Regions from separate parts of the Staphylococcus agnetis genome, predicted to be linked through region 2. Evidence: riboswitches for the same ligand, from Rfam matches in the RefSeq annotation. Region 2 holds a riboswitch; the other holds the start of a gene.

Region 1 (12,635 bases), 250 kb from region 2:
TTAAAACCTGTTGACGATTTTTATTTAAATCGTGACTCAGTGCAATCATGTCTTTTGTAATGACAAACCCTTCTGCACTCGTTGAACTAATTACAATGTCAGCAGTAGCCAAATAATGCGTTATTTCAGAAAACGCACCGACAGAAATATGATGTTTTAGTGCTAAATCTTCAGCACGTTCAAGCGTTCTGTTGATAACTGTTATATCTGTCACGCCTGCACCTTTTAAATTCATAATGGCAAGTTCTGCCATTTCACCTGCACCAATCACTAAAGCATTACGACGCGTTAATTTACCGTAAATTTTCTTCGCTAGCTCCACCGCTGCATAAGAAACGCTTGTAGCATGATCGGCTATATCCGTTTCATGATGCGCTTTTTTACTAAATGTAATCGCTCGCTTGAATAATTCATTAAAAATAATACCCGTAGTTCCTGCTTTTTGCGCAATTAAAAATGCATCTCGGATTTGACCCAAAATTTGCGTTTCACCTAATACAATAGAATCTAATCCAGATGTAACTCTAAACAAATGTGTCACAGCATCATCTTCCACTTTCACATCTGTAAATTGCTTGATTTCATCAACTTCAAAATTAAACTCACGCGCTAAAAAGCGTTGAATATAATATCGCCCAGTATGAATTTGGTCTACAATAGCATAGACTTCAGTTCGATTACATGTGGATACGATAACATTTTCTAATATTGATTTCGTTTCATACAACGTTTCATGTACACGATACATATCCACGTTATTAAAATTTAATTTTTCTCTCAATGATACATTCGCAGTGTGATGATTCACACTTACAGAAATCATATACATTATAACGCCCCCGTTATATCTACAATACCCAAATTATAACATACATTAAAGTCATTCTAATTATTATTGCCCGTATTTATAAGTTGCTAAATGATGTTGTCATGAATTTGTCAAACTCACATTTAAAAGTGCGTCGTAATCGCATCCCAAATCATTTGTTGATTTTTTTTATCAACAGAAGAATAACTGATGATTTGATCACCTTTTTCGAGTTCTAATGCTTCTTTTATCACTTTGATATGTTTTTGAACCTTACCTTTAGGAATTTTATCCTCTTTAGTCGCGATAATTAATGTTGGAATCTCATGATATTTTAAGAAGTCATACATGAGGACATCATCTTCTGTAGGAGGGTGCCTAAGATCTACTAATTGAATAACAAGTTTTAAAGCCTCTCGTTGTGTAATATATGTTTCAATCATTTTTCCAAACGCTTCTCTTTGTTTTTTACTTACCTTTGCGTACCCATATCCTGGAACATCGACAAAGATTAACTGATGATCAATATCAAAAAAGTTTAATGTTTGTGTTTTACCGGGTTGTTGGGACGTTCTTGCCATGTTTTTTCGACCAATCATACTGTTTATAAACGATGATTTTCCAACATTAGAACGCCCACTCAGCGCCACCTCAGGCAATCCAATTTCAGGATACTGTTCAGGTTTGACCGCACTTATTAAAATATCTACATTATTTGGATTAATATTCATGTATTCACCTCATAAAAAAGCCTAAGTTGAATCGTTACATTCAGCTTAGGCCAATAATGATGCCTATTGTTATGCAGAAGTTTTCTTATCGTTTAAAAGATTTCCTTCTGAATCATATAAATCAGGCTCAGTTTCGTTAATAATCGTTTCTTTCGTAATGACTACTTTTGCAACATTTTCAGTTGAAGGGACATCAAACATAATATCGATGAGCGCTTCTTCGATAATCGAGCGTAAACCACGCGCGCCAGTTTTACGTTCAATGGCTTTTTCACTAATCGCATTAAGTGCTTCTTCTGTAAATTCTAATGCAACATTATCCAACTCTAACATTTTCGTATATTGTTTAACGAGTGCATTTTTAGGTTGTGTTAAAATGTTTTTTAATGCTTCAACATCTAATGTTTCAAGATTAGCAACGATCGGTACACGACCGATAAATTCAGGGATTAAGCCATACGTTTGTAAATCTTCAGGACGAATATGTTCTAATAATGATGCGTCATCATAATTTGATGCTTCGCTACTCGCAAAACCAATGACTTTTTCTCCTAAACGACGTTTAATCACGTCTTCAATGCCATCAAACGCACCACCAAGAATAAATAAAATATTCGTAGTATCGATTTGAATAAATTCTTGATTTGGATGCTTACGTCCACCTTGTGGCGGTACACTCGCAGTCGTACCCTCTAATATTTTTAATAATGCTTGTTGCACACCTTCACCTGATACATCGCGTGTAATCGATGTATTTTCAGATTTACGTGCAATTTTATCTATCTCATCAACATAAATAATCCCTTTTTCAGCTTTATCGATATCAAAATCAGCTGCTTGGATTAAACGTAAAAGGATATTTTCAACATCTTCACCCACATAACCCGCTTCCGTTAAACTCGTTGCATCCGCAATAGCAAACGGCACATTTAATGTTCGAGCTAATGTTTGCGCTAATAATGTTTTACCACTACCAGTCGGCCCTATAAGTGCAACATTACTTTTTTGCAATTCTACATCGTCATCTTTAGGTCCTAATTGTTTAACACGTTTATAATGGTTATATACAGCTACTGCTAACGATTTTTTAGCTTTATCTTGACCGATAACGTAGCTGTCTAATTGTTCCATAATTTCTTTTGGTGTGGGTAATTCTGTAAGTTCTTCTGTTTCGTTTTGATTCAATTCTTCTTCAACAATCTCAGAGCAAAGTTCGATACATTCATTACAAATGTATACACCACTTCCTGCTACAAGCTTCTTGACTTGGTCTTGATCTTTACCACAGAAAGAACATTTTAAGTTTTCTTCATCTTCATTGAATTTAAACATAATTGATTACACCCCTGTTCTTCTATGACTATACTAAAAAGCATTCTATTACGCAAATGGATAGCCTATCAAGTTATTTGCATAAAATAAGATGGGAGTGAATGTGAAACCGATATGCATCACTTGGCTTCAAACACTCACCCCCGCAACTATTCATTTACTATTTAAATTGAGAAATGAAACCATATTAGCATGTTTCGTTATCTCAAAGCTTATTTGTCGCTTTCTTCTTCTTTAGTCGCTTCAACAAGCTTAGCTTCTTTAACTAATAAATCAATAACTTTTTTCACACGTACGTCATTTTTAACGATGTCTGTGTTACCTAAAGTTGATTTAATATCGTCTACAGAAATACCGAATTGAGCACTCATTGTTTCAAGTTCTTTTTCAACATCTTCGTCTGTTGCTTCGATATTTTCAGCATCTGCAATCGCAGCTAATGTTAAGTTTGTTTTCACGCGTTGTTCAGCATCTTCTTTCATTTGACCACGTAAATCCTCTTCAGATTGACCTGAAATTTGGAAATACGTTTCAAGGTTTAATCCTTGTTGTTGTAAACGTTGTGCGAATTCTTGTACCATGCGATCTTCTTCTGTTTTAATCATCGCATTTGGAATATCAACTTTAGCATTATCTGTAGCTTTTGTAATTGCTTCTTCTTTTTGTGTATTTTCAGCTTCAGTCGCTTTATTTTCTGCTAATTGCTTACGTAAGTTTTCTTTATATTCATCTACAGTATTTGCTTCAGAATCAAGTTCATTCGCAAGCTCGTCGTCTAATTCTGGCACTTCTTTTGATTTAATTTCATTGATTTTTGTTTTGAAAGTTGCTGGTTTACCTGCTAATTCTTCAGCGTGGTATTCTTCAGGGAATGTTACTTCAACATCCTTTTCTTCACCAACAGCTAAACCAACAAGTTGTTCTTCGAAACCTGGGATAAACATACCAGATCCGATTTCTAAGTCATAACCGTCAGCTTGTCCACCTTCAAATTGTTCACCATCAACATAACCATCGAAGTCAAGATTTACAGTATCGCCTTCTTCAACTTTACCGTCTTCTTTAACCACCATATCAGCCATTGCTTCTAAACGTTGTTGAATAGTTTCTTCCACTTCTTCATCTGTTAATTCAGTATTTTGTTTTTCAATTTCTAACCCTTTGTAGTCACCTAATTCAACTTCAGGTTCTACAGTAACTGTCGCATCAAATTTGAATTCTTTACCTTTTTCAATTTGAGTTACTTCAATTTCAGGTTGATCTACTGGATTAATACCAGCTTCTTCAACTGCATTGCTGTATGCTTTTGGTAATAAAATGTCTACAGCGTCTTGATATAACGCTTCAACACCAAAACGTTGTTCGAAAATTGGACGTGGCACTTTACCTTTACGGAAGCCAGGTACGTTAATTTGTTTAACTACTTTTTTAAAAGCTTGATCTAATGCTTTATCTACTTCTTCAGCAGGAACAGTTACTTGTAATAACCCTTCGTTGCCTTCTTTCTTTTCCCAAGTTGCTGTCATGTGTATAAACCTCCATGATATACTATTAAAATTTTTCAACTTCTTCATTATAGCATAGGTTGGCGTGGTGATAAACCCAAGCGCCTATGTATTTAATAAATTTATAAGTTCAACCAATGCATGTAAGTCGTCATCCTTTTTGTTTTCCTCGCCTGTTAAGGATTTAAAGTACATTTGATACGCTTTCAACCAATGGTCAATAGTATCAATTGAAGTAATTTCAAAAGGATACAACGCGATATTGTGTGTATTGAGGTGCACATACGCCTCACTTACTAATGATGGCATTGCTTTCTCTAACCATTCGATGATTCTAGGCATCAGTTGATTGTTGAAGCTTGTGTGTGAAACGCCTTTTAAACGATGAGGTTTAACCTCTGTGTGTAAGCCGAATTTTTCAATGTGAATCGGTTGTTCATAGTGTGCAAATTTTAAATATTCAAGAATAAGCGTCATTAACCGATGATTAAGGGATTCATGCTTGATATAAAATGCAAATGTGTCTGCATATTGATAAGCATGGTCATCAATTAAATCTAATAACAATTTCGTCTGTTCACCATTAGAAAGACTAAAGAAAGATTGTAATTGGTAATGAAAATAATCTTTACGCTTATTAAGTTCTGCCGTCGCTTGATCTTTAATAGGTAAAAATACTAAGCGTGTTTGATGTTCGTTAACTTCATCAATCACTTGATCAATGACATCAATCACAGCATGATATTGTTTTAATTCAAACAAACTTTTCACATAATAAATCATCAACGTATCGTATGGTTGGAACCCTTGTGACATTAAAATATTTGCTTCTTCTTTTAATTCAAGATATGACTTTAACTCCCATAATATTTCGCATTTCATTAGCGCTAATTGTGACGTTAACTCAAACGATGCTTCGTACGTAATGAATAAATCATACACACGTTCATAGTCGCCTTGATTAAAAAATGTGATCATATCTTTTTCAATTTTATCTTTACGCTTTGGAAATGGAATTATTTCACTCATCTTTATCACCTATTTCAAATCTTGTAAAATAAGCGCACTCCATGATTCGAATTGATTTAAATCATTGATGTCTTCAAGAGACTTCCATTCTATTTTCAATGTATCTGTTTCTTTAACTTCTATGTCATTGGCTTTGACTTTAACTTTAAAAACAATACCAATATGAACTTTACCCACTTCGTTAGAGTCGTCATTGATGAATCCAACATGTTCAAGTTGTGATGCACTTGTAACATGAAGCCCCACCTCTTCTTCAAGCTCACGACTTGCATTGACAATAATTAAGTCATTGATGGTTTGTGCATCTGGAACATCATTCATATGCCCACCTACACCAATAGAGCCTTGTCCGTGTAGACGTGCTTCACCACCACCTGATAAACGTTCATAGACTAAAAGGTCGCCATTTTCATTTTCAAGTATGCAGTAGGATATAAGTTGTTTGTAAGAAGGATCCTCTTCCATATCCCCACGTCTTTTTACTTCATACTGGTCTAATGTGTTAAAAATTTCAATACTCTTCGCATCGCTTTTAGAAATAAAACCATTAAAAGCATTCTTTTCTTGGTTGAACAACGAATGACGTTGTACGACAGCGATTTGTTCATCAAATTTCGACATAATGTTCTCCTTTATATTCATTTTCTTAATCGTATCAGAGAATGGGTATAACGAAAAGTGATATACCGTATCAATGACAACTTACACATGGTGTTTTCTCGTTTTACTCCATTATTTTTCGTCTAAATTAAATTGAAGAAGCTACATGCACACAAAGATAAAAATGCTTTTCACTCAAAAGATTAAATCTTTAGACGTGAAAAGCATTTTTAATTAGGTTTATTTTAAAGCTTCTTTCGCTTTACTTACTAATTCACCGAAAGCTTTATCGTCTGAAATCGCGATTTCAGAAAGCATTTTACGGTTAATATCGATACCAGCAGTTTTTAAACCGTTCATTAAACGTGAGTAGCTGATGTCGTGTTGACGTGCAGCTGCATTGATACGTGTAATCCATAATTTACGGAAGTCACGTTTTCTTTGACGGCGGTCACGGAATGAATATTGACCTGATTTCATTACTTGTTGTTTTGCTACTTTATATAATGTACTTTTTGAACCAAAGTAACCTTTTGCTAATTTAATCGTCTTTTTACGACGCGCTCTTGTTACTGTTCCACCTTTAACACGTGGCATAATAAATTCCTCCTTTTATCTCTTGCGGTATGCCTTACATACCATATCGAAAACTAAAATTATTTAACGTATGTTAATAACTGTCTTACACGTTTTGCATCGCTCTTAGATACTAATGATGCTTTACGTAATTGACGTTTTTGCTTTGTAGATTTGTTAGCGAATAAGTGAGAAGTGTACGCTCTAGAACGTTTTAATTGACCAGATCCAGTTCTTTTAACACGTTTCGCTGCTCCGCGATGAGTTTTCATTTTAGGCATAGTGAGTTCCTCCTATTTAATCGTTGTTTATTTTTCGTTAGTTGGCGCTAACATAAGAAACATTTGACGGCCTTCCATTTTAGGCTTTTGCTCTACAGATGCAATATCTTTACATTCATCAGCAAACTTTTCTAAAACACGTTGACCAATTTCTTTATGTGTAATGGCACGCCCTCTGAAACGAATCGAAACTTTAACTTTATCACCTTTAGATAAGAATTTACGTCCGTTTTTAAGCTTTGTATTGAAGTCATGTTCTTCAATTGTTGGACTTAAACGGATTTCTTTCACGTTGATAATTTTTTGTTTCTTTTTCATTTCTTTTTCTTTCTTTTGTTGCTCAAATTTGTACTTACCATAGTCCATAATACGAGCAACAGGCGGTTTCGCATTAGGTGCAACAACAACGACATCTAATCCTAGACGGTCTGCCATTTCTAATGCTTCATGTTTGGTTTTTAAACCAATTTGGTCACCATTTTGACCGATAACACGTAATTCTTTTGCGCGAATCTTTTCATTAACTTGCGTTTGATCCTTAGCTATGGTTGACACCTCCAATAGTTTTACGAATGGTCCAAGTACAAAAAGAAGCGAGGACATAAAATGTCCCCGCTTCTTCAATAACATGAACGTTTTCTACATGTTTATCGTTTACCTGCCAACTGCTTGATGCGTCGCTACAGGTGAGAAGCGGGTGCTTCTACTTGGTCCGTTTCGTAATCAACAGAATTAACTATACCAAGTTGTTACGAATTAGTCAACATGTTTCTGAAAGTTTTTTTCTTTCGTTGAAATAGAAGGATCTAAGTTCACATCATTTAAAGGTATTAATTTCGTTTTATATCTAAATTTGTGATATAAGAAAAACCCTAAAAATACCGGAATACCCATATATGTGATAAGGAAACGATTGAAATCAAAGTTACCACTTTGAATAAAATCAACGTCTTGACCAATGATGACAACGATACATAAAACACCTGCAAGTATTGGACCGAATGGGAACAATTTCGCTTTGTAAACCAATTTGTCTTTATCATAATTTTGTGCATCAAATGCTTTTCTAAAACGATAATGACTGACGGCGATACCAACCCATGCGATAAATCCAGTTAAACCACTTGCCGCAACAATATACTCATACGCGTTACCACTAACTTGTTGCACGATAAATATTAAAATAACGATTGCAGCGGTTGCAAGCATTGAGATAATTGGTGTCCCATTCTTATTTGTATGACCGAAAATGCGTGCTGCGAGTCCATCTTTACTCATAGAGTACAACATACGCGTACTTGCATACATACCTGAGTTACCTGCTGACAATACAGAGGTTAAAATCACCGCATTCATAAACGATGCCGCAAAGGCTAAACCAGCATTTTTAAAAACTAATGTAAATGGTGATGTAGCGATATCATTACCACCGCCCATTAATGCAGGGTTATCGTATGGAATCAACATACCGATGATAAAAATAGCAAAAATGTAGAAAAGTAAAATACGCCAAAAAACTTGTTTAATGGCTTTCGGTACAGCACGTTGAGGATTTTCAGATTCTCCAGCTGTAATCCCTACAAGTTCTGTACCTTGGAAAGAGAAACCAGCAATTAAGAATACACCAAAAACAGCTAATAGACTGCCACCAAAGCTACCACCTAAAATTGGACCATCACCTTTAGTGAATGTATCAAATCCAACAGCTTGGCCACCCATAATACCCACAATCGTAAGAAGACCTACAATAATGAAAATAATGACCGTTGCCACTTTAATAAATGCAAACCAATATTCACTTTCGCCATACACTTTAACAGATAAAGCATTCAAGCTAAAGATGATACACATGAACAAGCAACTCCACGCCCATGCTGGTAGAAACTGTAGCGGTTGCCAATATTGAATGACTTGCGCAGCGATTGTGACGTCTGCAGCAACTGTAATAACCCAGTTAAACCAGTAGTTCCATCCAAGGGCAAATCCTAATGAAGGATCTACAAACCGTGTCGCATACGTACTAAATGATCCAGATACAGGCAAGTACGTAGCCATCTCTCCTAAAGATGTCATCAAGAAAAATACCATCACGCCGATAATCGCATATCCTAGTAATGCCCCTAATGGACCCGCATCTGCAATCGCGCCACCAGATGTCATAAATAGACCTGTTCCAATCGCACCACCGATCGCGATCATCGAAATATGACGATCTTTAAGGTGTCTTTGAACCGTGTTTTCATTTCCCAAATTACTTTGACTCATAAAACCTATCCTTTCCCTTTACTTAGAGGTAGGTGCAAATGTTACATGATGATCATTGTGTTTATTTGTGTAAAAAGAAACAAAGGTTACATCGAGGATGCAACCTTTGTTATATATTTCAACATAGATAGCACACCACTATTGTGACAGTCTGGTTCCTATTCGAATACCAGCCCAATAAAAGTTGTTGATGGATGAACTTTTATTTCGGCGTCTTTACCTTTAATTTGTGCAACATATGTTCCATTCGACTTCTGACAAACGACTCATTAAAGACGCAACCTCTAACTAAATTTTATTAAATTTTTGATTTGTATCTACTATAGCTTAAAGTTTACTGAAAGACAAGTTATCTTTTCTTTTTTAAACGGATTTCGTCCACTAAATTCCAAATAAACGTGTCTTTTTCAACTGTTTCTTGATCTTTAGAGCCATATTTACGTACGTTAACTTCATGATTTTCAACTTCTTTATCACCTACTACAAGCTGATAAGGAATTTTTTTCATTTGTGCTTCACGGATTTTATAGCCCATCTTTTCATTACGGTCATCAATATGAACGCGGACACCTTGTGATTTGAGTTCATCTTGAAGTTGTCTCGCATAATCATAATGCAACTCAACATTGACTGGAATGATTTCAACTTGTTGCGGTGCTAACCAAGTTGGGAAAACCCCTTTTGTTTCTTCTGTTAAAAATGCAACAAAACGTTCCATTGTAGAAACGACTCCGCGATGAATAACAACTGGACGATGTTGTTCACCATCTTTACCGATGTAATTTAAATCAAAACGCTCAGGTAATAAGAAATCAAGTTGTACTGTAGACAACGTTTCCTCTTTACCCATTGCCGTTTTCACTTGAACGTCTAATTTAGGACCATAGAATGCCGCTTCACCTATAGCTTCTTCATAGGAAAGACCCAGTTCGTCCACCGCTTCTTTTAACATCGATTCCGCTTTATTCCACATGTCATCATCATCAAAGTATTTCTCTTTATCTTCAGGATCGCGATAGCTTAATCTAAAGCGATAATCTTCAAAACCGAAGTCTTTATATACATCAATAATCATGTTCACTGTGCGCTTGAATTCATCTTTAATTTGATCAGGTCGCACAAAGATATGGGCATCATTTAACGTCATGCCGCGTACACGCTGTAGTCCTGATACCGCGCCACTCGCTTCATAACGATGCATTGTACCTAATTCAGCAATACGAATCGGCAATTCGCGGTATGAATGTGGTTTATTTGCATAAATCATCATATGATGTGGACAGTTCATCGGACGAAGTACCATTGCTTCATCCTCATCAAGTTGCATCACTGGAAACATGTCTTCTTGATAATGATCCCAATGTCCAGATGTTTTGTATAAATTTACATTCGCCATGACAGGTGTATAGACATGGTCATAACCTAAACTTACTTCTTTATCTACGATGTAGCGTTCAATCTCACGGCGAATTGTTGCACCATTTGGTAACCATAATGGTAACCCTGCTCCTACTAATTGATTGTTAGTGAAGAGCTCTAAATCTTTACCGATACGTCTGTGATCACGCTCTTTACGTTCTTCAAGCATTTTCAAGTGTGCTTTTAAATCTTTCTTATCAAAGAACGCTGTTCCATAAATACGTTGCAACATTTTATTATTACTATCTCCGCGCCAATATGCGCCAGCAGTAGATAACAATTTAAATTCTTTAATTTTAGCTGTAGATGGGACATGTACACCGCGACATAAATCTGTAAACTCACCTTGAGTATAGAGCGTTACATTTTCATCTTCTGGAATCGCCTCGATTAATTCTAATTTGTAAGGGTCATCATTAAAGAATGCTTTCGCTTCGTTTCGACTAACTACACGATGTGTCACCGGATGATTTTCATTAACGATTTGTTTCATTGTTTTTTCAATTTTTTCAAAATCATCACTTGAAACTTTGTCATCCATATCAAAATCATAATAGAAGCCGCCATCAATCACAGGGCCCACACCAAACTTTACATCGCCATATAAACGTTTCAATGCTTGTGCCATAAGATGAGCAGTAGAGTGTCGTAATACTTCTAATGCCTCATCACTTCCCGGTGTAATAATTTCAATATCACCATCTTCTTCTAAAGGACGTGTAAGATCGACTAATTGATGATTAAATTTACCTGCAACTGCTTTTTTACGTAGCCCAGGACTGATCGATTGAGCAATTTCTTCTGTTGTAATCCCTTTTTCAAAACTTTTTTCATTTCCATCTGGAAAGCGAATCATTATTTGTGACATATGCATCCTCCTTAAATTTTAACGACTAAAATAAAAAGACCCCATCCCTAAATAGGGACGAGGTCATCGTGGTACCACCCTAGTACTGCATAAAAATATGCAAACTCTACTTAAGATAACGGTCTTGAGCCGGACATTCATTACAAATGTCATACTGAGGGAGTAATGCGATACACTATTAACTACACTCTCATCAAACGGTAGCTCTCTGTATAATAGGCTGTACAACATCGTATCCTCTATTTTTTGTCGTCATATAGTTATTTCCATTATAGCGCTTTTTTATAAATTTTCAACGTTTTCTATAATTTTCCCCTTCTAATCGATAAGGCTCTGCTAAAGTTTTAACACGTTCCATAATCCGAGCGGCCTTCGTTACTTCAGTGCCACCACGCGTTACAGATAGATGGTGTTCGAGTTCGTCTAAATTTAAATTCGAGCTGAAAAACGTTGGTAATTCTTGAATCATACGGTAATGTAAAATAGGTCCTAACACTTCATCTCGAACCCATGGTGAAATTTCTTCTGCGCCAATATCATCTAAAAACAGAACACGGGCTTCTCTCACTTCTTTAACACGTCGGTCCGTCGAGCCATCTTTAAAACCATTTTTGAGTGTACGAATAAATTCAGGCACATAGATGATTGTAGAAGGCACTCGATTACTTTTCAATTCATTAGCAATGGCACCTAATATAAATGACTTCCCTGTCCCAAATTCACCATAAAGATATAAACCTTTAGTGGGTGTTTTCGCAATAATTTGATCAATCATATCGTCTAAGCGCATCGCCAGTTCTAAACGATTTCTTCGATTCATATAAATATCTTTAATTTTCGCATTTAATGTTTCAGGGTGCATATGAAATGAAGTAATCATGCTACTATAATACTTCGCCTCATCATGCTTAATTTTACATGGGCATGGCGTATATTTGATTTTGATGCGATTATTTTCGATATATAATTGTGGAATATGCCCTTTCACAAAGTTTGGACAGTTTTCGAAGGAATGATCATCATCACATTGCTTTTGTTGATCTTTATATTCTTGAAGTATATTTAAGTCTACATCTATCATGTGATTTGTGATTTCATGTTGGTGCGCGTCTATAAACTGCTTGACATCTGGATCTTGTAAAACATCGCGTTTAATTTTAGCAATACGTTTTTCGAAGGCATCATTCGACCCTATAATGTGACTAAATGATTTCATTCTTT
Region 2 (12,635 bases):
TATATTCTCCACAATTTCCGGAATACCTTCTTCAATGTTAAATGAAGAATCTCCATCCACATACTTTACAGCGAAACCGCCACCGATATTAAGCATTTCAATATTGATATTTGATGTTTTAAGCCACTTCAAAACGATTTTAGCTGTTTCTTTCATTCCTGTTGTTTCCTCAATTTGTGAACCTATATGAAAATGAATCCCCTTTAAGTGAAGATGTTCACTATTACGAACCATCTCTACACCTTTCTGAGCTAAACCATGTTTGATAGATAAACCAAATTTACTTTTCTCTTGACCCGTTTGTATAAATTCGTGAGTATGCGCTTCAACACCAGGATTGACTCGTATTAAAACATCAATGGACTCAGTTGCGTATTGGTCAATGAGTGCGATTTCATCAAGAGCATCTACTACAAAATAACCAATCCCACACTTTAAAGCATATTGAATTTCGTCCTTTGTTTTATTGTTACCATGAAAATGTATGCGTTTAGGATCGAACCCAGCTTCTATCGCTGTATATAATTCACCAATAGACACAACATCTAAATCAAAGTTCTCTTCATCTGCTAACTTGACCATTTGGATACACGTAAATGCCTTCGACGCATATGACAACACATAATTAACATCCATTTTTTGAAACGCTTGATGATAACGTCTCATTTGTTGCCGTATGTACATTTCATCATAGACAATGGTAGGGGTTCCGAAACTTTGTGCGAGTGTTTTTAAATTCGTATTTCCTAAAGTTAATACACCATTTTGATTGTAAGAGACTGTCATGATTGATACTCCTTTATTAATGAATTTAAATTTAAAGCACTTAACTGTTCAGAATTTGCTCCGACACCTTTAAATGTATAATCATCGATGCGTAATATGTCATTATAGATGATAACCTCATCTCCAGCTTTAACATTTGCGTCGACTTCTACAAACATATGACTCATCATTAATGCTCGAATAGGATAGCGTTTGTCGTTGATTAACACATCATGTTGTGCCCGTGTTCTCAAAATCCCATCTCCATAGCCAATGTCAACGACCGCCAATTTTGTATGATCATTCTGGGCTGTATAAGCAAAACTATAGCCACAATGTTCTCCTTCATGAACGGTTCTCACCTGAATAACATTTGCTTTTAATGTCAGTGCTTGTTTAATGGTATGGCGTGGTACACTAGCAAACGGACGCGAACCATATAACGCGATTCCAACACGAACATGTGAATGCCTCGAAAAGATTCCATTTTCTCTAAAATAACTTGCACTGTTTTGCGCATGAATTAATTCAAATTGATAGCCATCTTGATGAAGTTCATCTACAAGCGCGCGCCATTTGTGTTTTTCAATATGATAGTCTTCTACATCAAACTCGTCCGCATAACCAAAGTGTGTCCATAATCCAGTGACTATCATCTTATCACTCTGATTTTGAGCATGATCTTCTAAAACGTCACGAATGTCATCAATGTTTTGAAAGCCTGAACGATGTAACAGATTTTCGTATTCTATATGCACATGGATGTCAACCAAATCATGCTTATGCGTAACATAAAAAGATTTAGAGGGCAATGTAACATGAATATCATTCTCGCGTAGTACATCAAATTCTCGGCTCGGGTTCATTAAAAATATTGTGGCACGAGGTGCAAGCTGCCTGATTTGAATTGCTTCTGATAAAGAAGTCGTACTAAATGTGTCAATACCTTCTTCCATAAACGTTTTAATTGCAAATGCCAATCCATAGTTATATGCATTGTTTTTTACTACAGCCATAATGGGATAATGCTGTTTCACACGTCGAATATTTTCTCGAAAAAGTTGTGTGTTCAATTGCCATAATGCCGTCATGCTTACACCTCATTATAATTAAATAACAGACGTTCATAATAATCTGCAATGCGAATTAAAATATGCTCGTCAAAGTTTAAGTGAGGGGTATGTAACCCACTAACAAATTGTTTCAACTCATTTTTAGTACCAACAAATACAAAATAACTTGGTGCTACTTGACCATAAAAACTGAAGTCTTCCCCAAATAAGTAGGGTGTTTCATTTTCGATAACAGTATTTCCATTATATTCGATACTGTCGACGACATATTTTTTTAAACTAGGGTCATTCATTGTTGGTGGATATCCTTCAGCAAACGTCACGTCACACTTCACTTGAAATAGGTGATGCGCACTTTCAGCAATTTTTTGCATTTGATTTTTAATTATTGCTAGATCTTCCATACTGTACGTACGAATGGTACCTTCTAAATAACCTTGAGAAGGCACAGTATTTATTGCTTCTCCTGCTTTAAAATGACCAATGTGGACAATATTACGTTGAAGTCCATTAAGGTGATATTGTTGAATTTGAGCCAGTTGCGTTATCACATGATGTAATGCTTCTCCTGCTGATCGACCTTGTTCTTTATTAGCGACATGACTCGATTGTCCTTCCAAGTAAAAGCGATATTCTGTTGCACTTGCTGTAATTTCATCATTTCGAATCGCAACCGCACCCTCATCAACAAAAGGCATGATATGCACACCATAAATAGCATTAATTTGATATTGTGCTAGGGCATTCGATTTAATCAAAAGATTGGCACCACCACCTGATTCCTCAGCGGGTTGAAAGATGAATACTACATTATGTGGTAACTTTTTTGCATCATAAAGTGCTTTACAACGTTTTACAAACAACATGAGCGCCGTTGTATGACCGTCATGTCCACACGCATGCATTTTATTGTCAAATTGGCTTCGATAATCCACATTATTTTGTTCATGAATAGGGAGCGCATCTATATCTGCACGAAATGCCAATGTATGATGACTATTCCCTTCAAGGTAACCAATAATACCCGTTTCGAGAGGACGTTGATAGGGGATATCAAGTTGCTTTAAAAAAGTTTCTATATAATTTGTAGTTTCATACTCCTCTAAACTTAATTCTGGATGTTGATGTAAATATCGACGATGCGTCGTTACAAATTGAAGTTCATCCATTTCATTCACCTCAGCTTATGTATAAAAAGGGGAGTGGCATTTTAACACCCTTCACCCTTTCAACTTTATATCATGTTCTTTTATAACGTACTATATCAATGTCACACTTTAATAAAACCTGACAACATAGCTTAGTCGTTAATCATTTAATTTTCGTAATGCAGAGACAATTTCACGTTTCGTATCTTCGACTTCATGCGTTTGTTTTATCACTTTGGCAGGCGTTCCAGCTACAACAGCGCCTGCTGGTACATCTTGCGTCACAATGGCGCCTGCTGCTACAATAGCACCTTCGCCGACACGTACACCTTCTAAAATTACCGCATTGGCGCCGATAAGGACGTTATCTTCAATGACGACAGGAGCAGCACTTGGTGGTTCAATGACACCCGCTAAAACTGCACCTGCACCTACATGAACATTTTTGCCAGTAGTTGCGCGACCACCCAATGTCGCATTCATATCAATCATTGTGCCTTCACCGACAACTGCTCCTATATTGATTGTAGCGCCCATCATTACCACAGCGCCGTCGCCAATAACCGCATGTTCTCTTATAAATGCACCTGGTTCTATACGCGCATTTGTATTGGTTAAATCTTTTAATGGAATTGCTGAATTTCTACGATCCATTTCAATTTCTAGATCTTCAATCAACATATGATTTTCTTCATAAAATGTTTTCCAATCATCCGCTTCACAAAATATAATTTTTGAATTTTCTCCACCAAAAACATTAAAAGTATCTGGAAAATGAACTTCGCTAAATTCACCATTAATATATACTTTTATGGGTGTAGATTTTTTTGCATCGCTAATGTAGTTAATAATTTCTTCAGCTGTAAAATTTTGTACCATAGTTCACGTCCTCCTCTTATAAATCATCAAATGTATAATACCCATTTTGTTTATGAATTAATTTTGACGCTGCATTTAACGCACCATTTGCAAAAATGTCTTTAGATTGCGCTCGGTGTGTTAATGTAATGGTTTCATCAACACCCGCAAAAAGAACGTCATGTTCACCAACAATCGTGCCACCGCGTATTGCATGAACACCAATTTCATCGACCTCACGTGGCTTTGATTTTTCATGCCTATCATATACCGGATAACTTTGTTCTCGTAAATCTTTAATCACATCATATAGCTTCTCTAGTGTTCCACTAGGCGCGTCGACTTTTTTGTTATGATGTGCTTCGGTGAGCTCAATGTCATAATCATTGAGCAGTGGTACAGCCACTTCCAATAGTTTTGTGAGCACATGCACACCATAACTCATATTAGCGCTAAAAAAGATTGGCATGTGTTGGCTTAAATCTTTTAATTTTGATGTTATTTTTTCCTTTTCACCTGTCGTGGCAACCACTAATGGAAGGTGAAATGAATCTTCTAATAATGGAAGTAATAAGTCGGGATGTGAAAAATCGATAGCGACATCTGCAGATTCAATGTCACTTAGTTTTGTAAATAAAGGGTAGGGGATTGGGCGTTTTTGATCATTTACAATCACACCTACAATGTGATGACCTTGTTCTTCTGCTAATCGTGCAACACGTTGGTTCATTGCACCATAGCCTATTAATACGATATTCAAGCTTCGACACCTTCCTTAAATTGTTGATAAACAGCTTTTAATTGCGCTTGTTCTTCTTCATTTAAAGGGACCAGAGGGAGACGCACTTCATATTGACCAAAACCTTCAAGCGCTGCTAAATATTTAATAGGGACCGGGTTAACATCAATAGACATTGCTTCTAGCAACTGTGAAATCGGTTCAAATAATTGTGCACGTGATTCAGAGTGACTATAAATTTCTTGAAACGCTCTCGGAATCACATTTGCAACTACTGATATCACACCATGCCCACCTTGATTATAATAATCAACGATATTATCATCATTACCACTATACAGTGCAAATTGGTCTGTATCGATGTGTTGTTGAATTGCTTTAAAATAATCAAAATCATTTGTGGCATCTTTTAATGCGACAATATATGGGTTTTTACTTAAATGCACGAGTGTGTCAACTTCAATTGTAGAATTGGTACGTGATGGAACGTTGTAAAGTACAACAGGTAATTCAACCGCATTGGCTATCGCTTCAAAATGAGCGATAAGGCCACGTTGACTCGTTTTAAGGTAATAAGGCGTAATTAACATAATCGCATCTGCGCCGAGCGCTTTCGCTCGTAAAGAGGCTTGAATTGAATACGCTGTATTATTCGTTCCTGTTCCTACGATGATTGGCACACGTGAGGCATTTTCTTCAATGACCGTTTTCAAAATTTTATCTTTTTCATCTTGTGTTAATGTTGGATTTTCTGCTGTTGTTCCGTTCACCACTAAAGACTGAATGCCTTGGTCTATTAAATAATTTACTTGCTTACGAATGGCTGGATAGTCAACTTGATTATTTGAAAAAGGGGTGATAAGTGCAACACCCGTACCTTCAAAAATATGTGTCATAATATCTGACTCCCTTCATAAATTTACGCTCTGAGTGCTAAGACTTGTTCAAGTACCTGTACAGCATTTAATGCGGCACCCTTAAGCAAGTTGTCAGACGTACACCAAATATGAAATGTATTTTCTAAGGAGTCATCTTGACGAATACGTCCTACAAACACCTCATCTTTACCCGTTGAATGAATGGCTAAAGGATACGCATTGCTTTTTGGATCGTCCACTAAAACTACACGGTTATCTTTTTCAAACAATGCACGTATGGATTCAACTGAGGCCGGTTTCTCAAGCGATACATTAATGTGCACACTATGGCTGTCTTGAACTGGAACACGTACACATGTTGCAGTGACTTTTAAATCTGGTAAATTCAGAATCTTACGTGTCTCATCTATCATTTTTTGTTCTTCTTTTGTGTAGTCATTGTCTAAAAAGACATCAATATGCGGTAAAACATTGTTATAAATTGGGTGAGGATAAGCTTTAGGCTGCGCTCCGTGAGCACCATCTTCTAAATCTTTTTTCCCTTGCATTCCAGATCCTGATACAGCTTGATATGTCGTATAAGCGACACGTTTAAGCCCAAATGTATCTTGAAGTGGCTTTAAAGGTACGACAGATTGAATTGTCGAACAGTTTGGATTAGCGATAATACCACGTTGAAACGTAGGCGCATTAACTTCAGGTACTACTAAATCAACGTCATCTGTCATACGCCATTGACTTGAGTTATCAATGACGATTGCACCATGTTGTTCAAAAAGTAGGGCGAACTGTTCACTTGTTCCACCGCCAGCACTCATTAACACATAATCAAATTGACCGTCTGTTGCGGGCTCAGTCAATTCTTGAACAGTGTAGGTTTGGCCTTTAAACGTTACCTCTTGACCTGCAGAACGCTTAGACGAAAATAATACCAATTCATCAAAATGAATACCCTTACGTTCAATTGTTTCTAAAATTTTAGTTCCTACTAATCCTGTTGCACCTACAACTGCTAATTTTGTCATGTTTGTTCACTCCAATTATGTTTATTTAGACATTACTTTATGTCATTAAATTAAAGAAAGGGGCATCAATAAATAAAAAAACAAGTTCGGTGTGCGAACTTGTTAAAATTAATATACAAGTGATGCACTCCATTATCCGTAAATAATGACAGACTCTTAGCTCTTAACCACAGAATCCAACAAACAGTTTCTGCAAATCCTGTTTATTTCGGCATCTCACCCTTTGGATATATCTTGCTTGCAGGCAATGATTAATATATCTACTCATGATTGATGCGCCTCATCAGTAATGATTGAATTGTTATGTTTATCATTATACATAGCACTACTTGTCATGTAAACAGAAAAGGGTGATTTTTTAAAATTTACTGAAAATTTACGTTAAAAAAAGCGTGGACGGAAACATCGTAAAGATGCGCGTCCACGCTTTTCATTGCACACATTATTTCTTTTTTAATAGTCCTTTTTCTTCTAAATAACGTTCATATGATATTTCTTTAGATAAACTACCCGTTTCATCAAGATCAATTACACGATTGGCAATTGTATTAATAAATTCAAAGTCATGTGATGTGAAGATCAGAGAACCTTTAAATGATTTTAAGCCTTCATTGACTGATGTAATACTTTCTAAATCAAGGTGGTTGGTTGGTTCATCAAGCAAGAGTACATTCGCACTTGAAAGCATCATTTTACTCAACATACAACGCACTTTTTCTCCACCCGATAAAACGCTTGCCTTTTTCTTAACTTCTTCACCACTAAATAACATACGTCCTAAGAAACCACGTAAAAATGTTTCTGTTTGTTCATCTTCAGGCGCATATTGGCGTAACCATTCCACTAAGTCCATATTGACGTTATCGAAGTACTCCGAATTGTCTTTAGGGAAATAACTTTGAGATGTTGTTACACCCCATTTAACCGTACCTTCATCTGGTTCCATTTCACCGGCTAATATTTTTAAAAGTGTTGTTTTAGCAATTTCACTTTGTCCGATTAATACCGCTTTATCATTAGGGTTCATTGTGAATGAAATGTTATCTAATACTTTTTCACCTTCTACAGTTTTAGAAATGTTCTGTACAAATAACAAATCATTACCAATCTCACGCTCTGGTGTGAATTTTACAAATGGATATCGACGTGATGAAGGTTGGATATCATCTAATTCAATTTTTTCTAATTGTTTTTTACGACTTGTTGCTTGCTTAGATTTAGAAGCATTAGCAGAGAAGCGTGCAATAAAGTCTTGAAGTTCTTTAATTTTTTCTTCTTTTTTCTTATTTTGTTCTTGAGCCATTTTTTGTGCTAATTGACTAGATTGATACCAGAAATCATAGTTACCTACGTAGATTTTAATTTTCCCAAAATCTAAATCAGCAATGTGCGTACAAACGTTATTTAAGAAATGACGGTCGTGAGATACTACAATAACTGTATTATCAAAATTAATTAAAAAGTCTTCTAACCAGCTAATCGCTTGAATATCAAGTCCGTTTGTAGGCTCATCGAGTAAGAGTACGTCAGGTTCACCAAATAAACTTTGTGCAAGCAATACTTTAACTTTTTGATTGTTTTCTAGTTCAGCCATTTTTTTATCATGTAAATCTGAGGCAATACCTAAACCAGAGAGTAGGGTAGCTGCATCTGATTCAGCATTCCACCCATTCATTTCTGCAAATTCACCTTCAAGTTCTGCAGCACGAATACCATCTTCATCACTAAAATCAGGTTTCATGTAAATCGCATCTTTTTCCTGCATCACTTCAAATAAACGTTCATGACCTTTAATGACGACATCTAATACACGTTCATCTTCATATGCAAAATGATCTTGTTTTAACACGGCTAAACGCTCATCTTTACCTAATGACACATGACCTGTTTGTGAATCAATTTCTCCTGATAAAATTTTTAAAAACGTAGATTTCCCAGCACCATTTGCACCAATTAAACCGTAACAGTTCCCAGGTGTGAATTTTATATTTACATCTTCGAATAATTTACGATCACCAAAACGTAAACTAACATCGGTAACTTGTAACATGCATTTTCTCCTTTTATACAATAATACTAACGGGTGCATTATACCATATATTCAATAGTGTTTCGACATGATTTATCGTTTATAAAAATGAACACTTAATGCTTCTGTGCAATACTCATGATATAATGGTAATAATAAAATTACGAGGAGATAATTATGTCTTTTAAAGAAAATGAAATCGTTGGGACTATAGACTTTTTAGAAGTAAAAGCGCTAGAAGGATCAACATATATATTAGAAGGTCCGAACAAAGAAAAAGTAAAGTTAAATCCATCAGAAATCAATGATGAAGATGACTTAGAAATAGGGGAATCCTATAGTTTCTTTATTTTCCCAAATAGATCAGGAGATCTTTTCGCTACACAAAATATGCCCGATATTACAGTGGGACGTTATGATTTTGTAAAGGTGATTAGTACGGATCGAGACGGTGCGCGTGTAGACGTTGGTTTACCACGTGAAGTTCTTATTCCATGGGAAGATTTACCAAAAATTAAATCTTTGTGGCCACAAAAAGGGGATGAAGTACTTTGTACATTACGTATCGATCGTGAGCGTCAAATGTTTGCGCGTTTAGCCTCAGAAACGACAGTACAACAAATGTTTACCCCAATCCATGATGATCAGTATCAAAACCAAACCATTACTGCACGACCATATCGATTGTTAAGAGTCGGTACTTTTTTACTTTCAGAAAAAGGACACAAAATTTTTGTTCATGAATCTGAAAGAAAAGAAGAACCAAGGTTAGGTCAAGCAATGGATGTACGTATTATTGGATTTAATGACAAAGGGGAGTTAAACGGATCATTTTTACCATTAGCGCATGAACGCCTAGACGACGATGGTGAAAAAATCGTTCAACTTTTAGTAGAGTATGAAGGTGAATTGCCTTTTTGGGATAAATCCAGTCCTGAAGCCATTAAAGAAGTTTTTCAAATGAGTAAAGGTGCATTTAAACGTGCAATCGGACACTTATATAAAAAACGATTAATCAATATCGAGACAGGTAAAATCGTGCTTACAAAAAAAGGGCGGGCGCACGTTCAAGACAGTCAATCTTAAGGTCTGTAACATAAAAATTTGAGATATACTAAAACCTTCAAAGCAATTTGAACTTTGAAGGTTTTTCTTTATAAATAAATATTAAATTAAAGACTTTATAATGGCTGTATAGTTATTTGCGACAATAGTGTTTCAAAATCATGCATATCAATTTTTCCAGTCTCATGTTGCATCGCATTTGCCATTCCCGCAGCCATAGCACGCTTCGTCGCATTTTGAATATCTTCAGATTGCGCCAATCCAGAACAAAATCCTGCAATAGAACTATCTCCAGAACCCACAGCATTTACAGCATTAATAGATGGTATATTAACTTGATAAAATTGAGAATGATGCTTCAATAATGCACCATCTTTCCCAAGTGTAACCAGGACGTTTGGCAATTGATTAAATATAGGTTGATTTAAAGCATTTTGCAATGATTGTATGGACAAATGACCCGGATTGCCCGTAAGTTCAGCAATTTCTTCTTCATTAGGTTTAATCAAATCGGGTTTAAAAACAGTCTCTTGCTTCAAAATTGTTGCTAACGTTGCACCATTCACATCTAAAATAACAAATTTATTTTGACGTTTCGCAATATCAATTAAATCTTGATACATCGTCACAGATAATCCTGGAGGAATACTGCCAGAAATAGCAATGATGTCATAATCTTTTATCAAAGTATCATAAAATGTGACAAATTGTTCCTGAACCGTCTCATTTAAAGCAATACCACTTTCTAAAACTTCGGTTTGAGCATCTTGTGTTATCATAGCAATACAAAAACGCGATTCTACACCACTATCCAAAAATTGATGGGGGATGTGTAAACGATCCAATTGTTGTTTGATAAATAAGCCTGACGTGCCACCCACAATACCACTTGCTGTTATATCTAATCCTAATTGATGTCCTACGCGCGTAACGTTAAGCCCTTTACCACCAGCAGTTTTTGAAACTTGTGTCACTCTATTAGTTGTGTCGATACGTAGTTCATCCATATGATAACTAATGTCTATTGACGCATTTAATGTGACGGTTAACACTTTTTTCATTGAAATCATCCTTGCTATATGTGAAATATATGTTTAATTTTGTTTATTTATGTTGTTTATATGTTAAATATATAACTTAAGGATGTTTAAGTCAAACAAATTAGCGCTTATCCATGTAGTGAATAAGCGCCTAGATTATTTCTAAAGTTCATGTGTTAAGTTTTCTATTTCATCTACTAAAGAACCAATAAATTGTATTGTATCTTTTAAAGGTTTGTCCGTCGACATATCCAAGCCTGCAATTTGTGTTAACTCAAGAGGGGACATACTTCCGCCCGCCTTTAATACTTCAAGCCAATCTTTTACAGCGGCTTGACCTTCCTCTTTAATACGTTGCGCCATTAATGTTCCAATCGTTAAGCCAGCAGAATATGTATAAGGATATAAACCCATATAATAGTGCGGCTGACGCATCCATGTTAATTCTGCACCTGATGATATGTTTACTTCATCACCCCAAAACGCTTCGATAACATTACGTTTCAACGTATTAAGTTTATCAGCCGTTAAATGCTCACCATTATCAACACAACGATAAACTTCTCGTTGAAATGCGGCTTCAAGAAGGTGCGTAACCATATTATGATAATACGTTCTAGATATTAAAGAACTCAGTACCCATCGTTTAAAGCGAGGGTCATCACTATTTTGCTCTAATAAATATTGTGCCATCAACATTTCATTCATAGTAGAAGGTGCTTCTACAAAATACAATGAAGACTCTGAGTGCAAAATGTTTTGATGCGCTTGAGCTAAATTGAAATGACCTGCATGACCCAGTTCATGGGCAAGAACAAAAACCTCATTCATTTTTCCAGTCCATGATATGAAAATATAGCTATGAGAAGCGTATGGACTTGCGCAATAAGCACCAGTTTCTTTCCCTTTATTTTGAGGAAAATCAATCCAGCGTTCTTTATACGCTTTTTTAGTCATTTTTAAATAATCTTCACCTAAAACACTTAGCGCATTGTAAATATACTGCTCGGAATCTTGAATTGAAATTTTGGGTTCATAATCAGGATCAATGGAAATTTTTAAATCTTCATATTTCATCGTATCTAATTGATGCACTTCTTTTAATAATCGCGCATATTTACGCATAATAGGGGCTAAATCGGACATAATGATATCAATTTGACGATGATACATATCTGCTGATACATCTTGATCCTCTAATAAGAAATCGATTACCGACGTATATCCTCTTAAATTTGCCTCTAATTTCTCGTTTTGTACATGCGCTTGATACACCGCTGCAGTCGTATGTTGATATTTACGTAGTGTATCACTAAAATGTTTAAAGCTTTGACGTCTTAAATCTGTATCAGGATCATCTTCATAAATACCTTCAAACGTTGTGTAATCCATATTATAAAGTTTACCATTAACTTCAAATTGACCAAAATCAATATCTAACATTTTTGTTACTTCATATAAGTCATAAGGTACATTTAATGCCGCAATCATTTCAGCTAAAACTTTCTCTGCTTCCGGATGCAACTGATGTGGTTGTCGTTTTAACAAACGTTTTAAGTAATAATCATACTTTGATGTTTGCATTGCATTCTGAAGCACATTCGTATCTAATTGCAGCAGTTCAGATTCCACAAAAGTCAGTTGACTCGCTATTTTACCGTAGTTTTGATTAAATAGCGCATTTAGCCGTTGTTTTTCAGGATCTGTTGACTCAACACTTAATTGTAAATGGGAATAATTGGCAACGCGATCAATTTCAATCGTTAATTCACTTAATGCATCCAATACACTCTCAATCGAAGATACATCGCGAATAGCCGTAGCATATTGTTTGTGAAAGGCTTCCGACCTTGAAACTAAAGCGATAATCGCATCTTCATATGCTGCATCATTTTCAAATAGATCTCTCAAATCCCACGTTTCTGATACAGGTACTTCATTACGTTGTTTTAGTTTTTGCGTCACAAAAGTTCCTCCCTTTATAAATAGTTAAATCTATTATACATTATTTTTTA

The links. A riboswitch is a leader RNA that binds a small molecule or an ion and turns the genes downstream of it on or off. The one in region 2 is predicted to bind lysine.
Positions count from the first base shown of each region.
Region 1: linked by a shared signal. The riboswitch ahead of GJE18_RS06420 (amino acid permease) and the one ahead of GJE18_RS05115 (aspartate-semialdehyde dehydrogenase) in region 2 are both predicted to bind lysine.

Region 1 covers NZ_CP045927.1:1,279,599-1,292,233, forward strand. Annotated here, with positions in the region: gene hemA (glutamyl-tRNA reductase) at 1-829, opposite strand, end outside; gene yihA (ribosome biogenesis GTP-binding protein YihA/YsxC) at 952-1,539, opposite strand; gene clpX (ATP-dependent Clp protease ATP-binding subunit ClpX) at 1,609-2,871, opposite strand; gene tig (trigger factor) at 3,084-4,397, opposite strand; gene GJE18_RS06395 (hypothetical protein) at 4,482-5,405, opposite strand; gene GJE18_RS06400 (NUDIX domain-containing protein) at 5,415-6,026, opposite strand; gene rplT (50S ribosomal protein L20) at 6,246-6,602, opposite strand; gene rpmI (50S ribosomal protein L35) at 6,662-6,862, opposite strand; gene infC (translation initiation factor IF-3) at 6,890-7,417, opposite strand; ribosomal protein L20 leader region at 7,444-7,577, opposite strand; gene GJE18_RS06420 (amino acid permease) at 7,619-9,127, opposite strand; lysine riboswitch at 9,248-9,422, opposite strand; gene thrS (threonine--tRNA ligase) at 9,477-11,414, opposite strand; gene dnaI (primosomal protein DnaI) at 11,707-12,630, opposite strand; gene GJE18_RS06435 (replicative helicase loading/DNA remodeling protein DnaB) at 12,627-12,635, opposite strand, start outside.
Region 2 covers NZ_CP045927.1:1,026,862-1,039,496, reverse strand. Annotated here, with positions in the region: gene lysA (diaminopimelate decarboxylase) at 1-786, opposite strand, end outside; gene alr (alanine racemase) at 783-1,856, opposite strand; gene GJE18_RS05135 (M20 metallopeptidase family protein) at 1,859-3,007, opposite strand; gene dapD (2,3,4,5-tetrahydropyridine-2,6-dicarboxylate N-acetyltransferase) at 3,146-3,865, opposite strand; gene dapB (4-hydroxy-tetrahydrodipicolinate reductase) at 3,882-4,604, opposite strand; gene dapA (4-hydroxy-tetrahydrodipicolinate synthase) at 4,601-5,479, opposite strand; gene GJE18_RS05115 (aspartate-semialdehyde dehydrogenase) at 5,503-6,486, opposite strand; lysine riboswitch at 6,601-6,778, opposite strand; gene GJE18_RS05110 (ABC-F family ATP-binding cassette domain-containing protein) at 6,929-8,536, opposite strand; gene GJE18_RS05105 (CvfB family protein) at 8,693-9,601, shown strand; gene GJE18_RS05100 (hexose kinase) at 9,697-10,641, opposite strand; gene pepF (oligoendopeptidase F) at 10,783-12,585, opposite strand.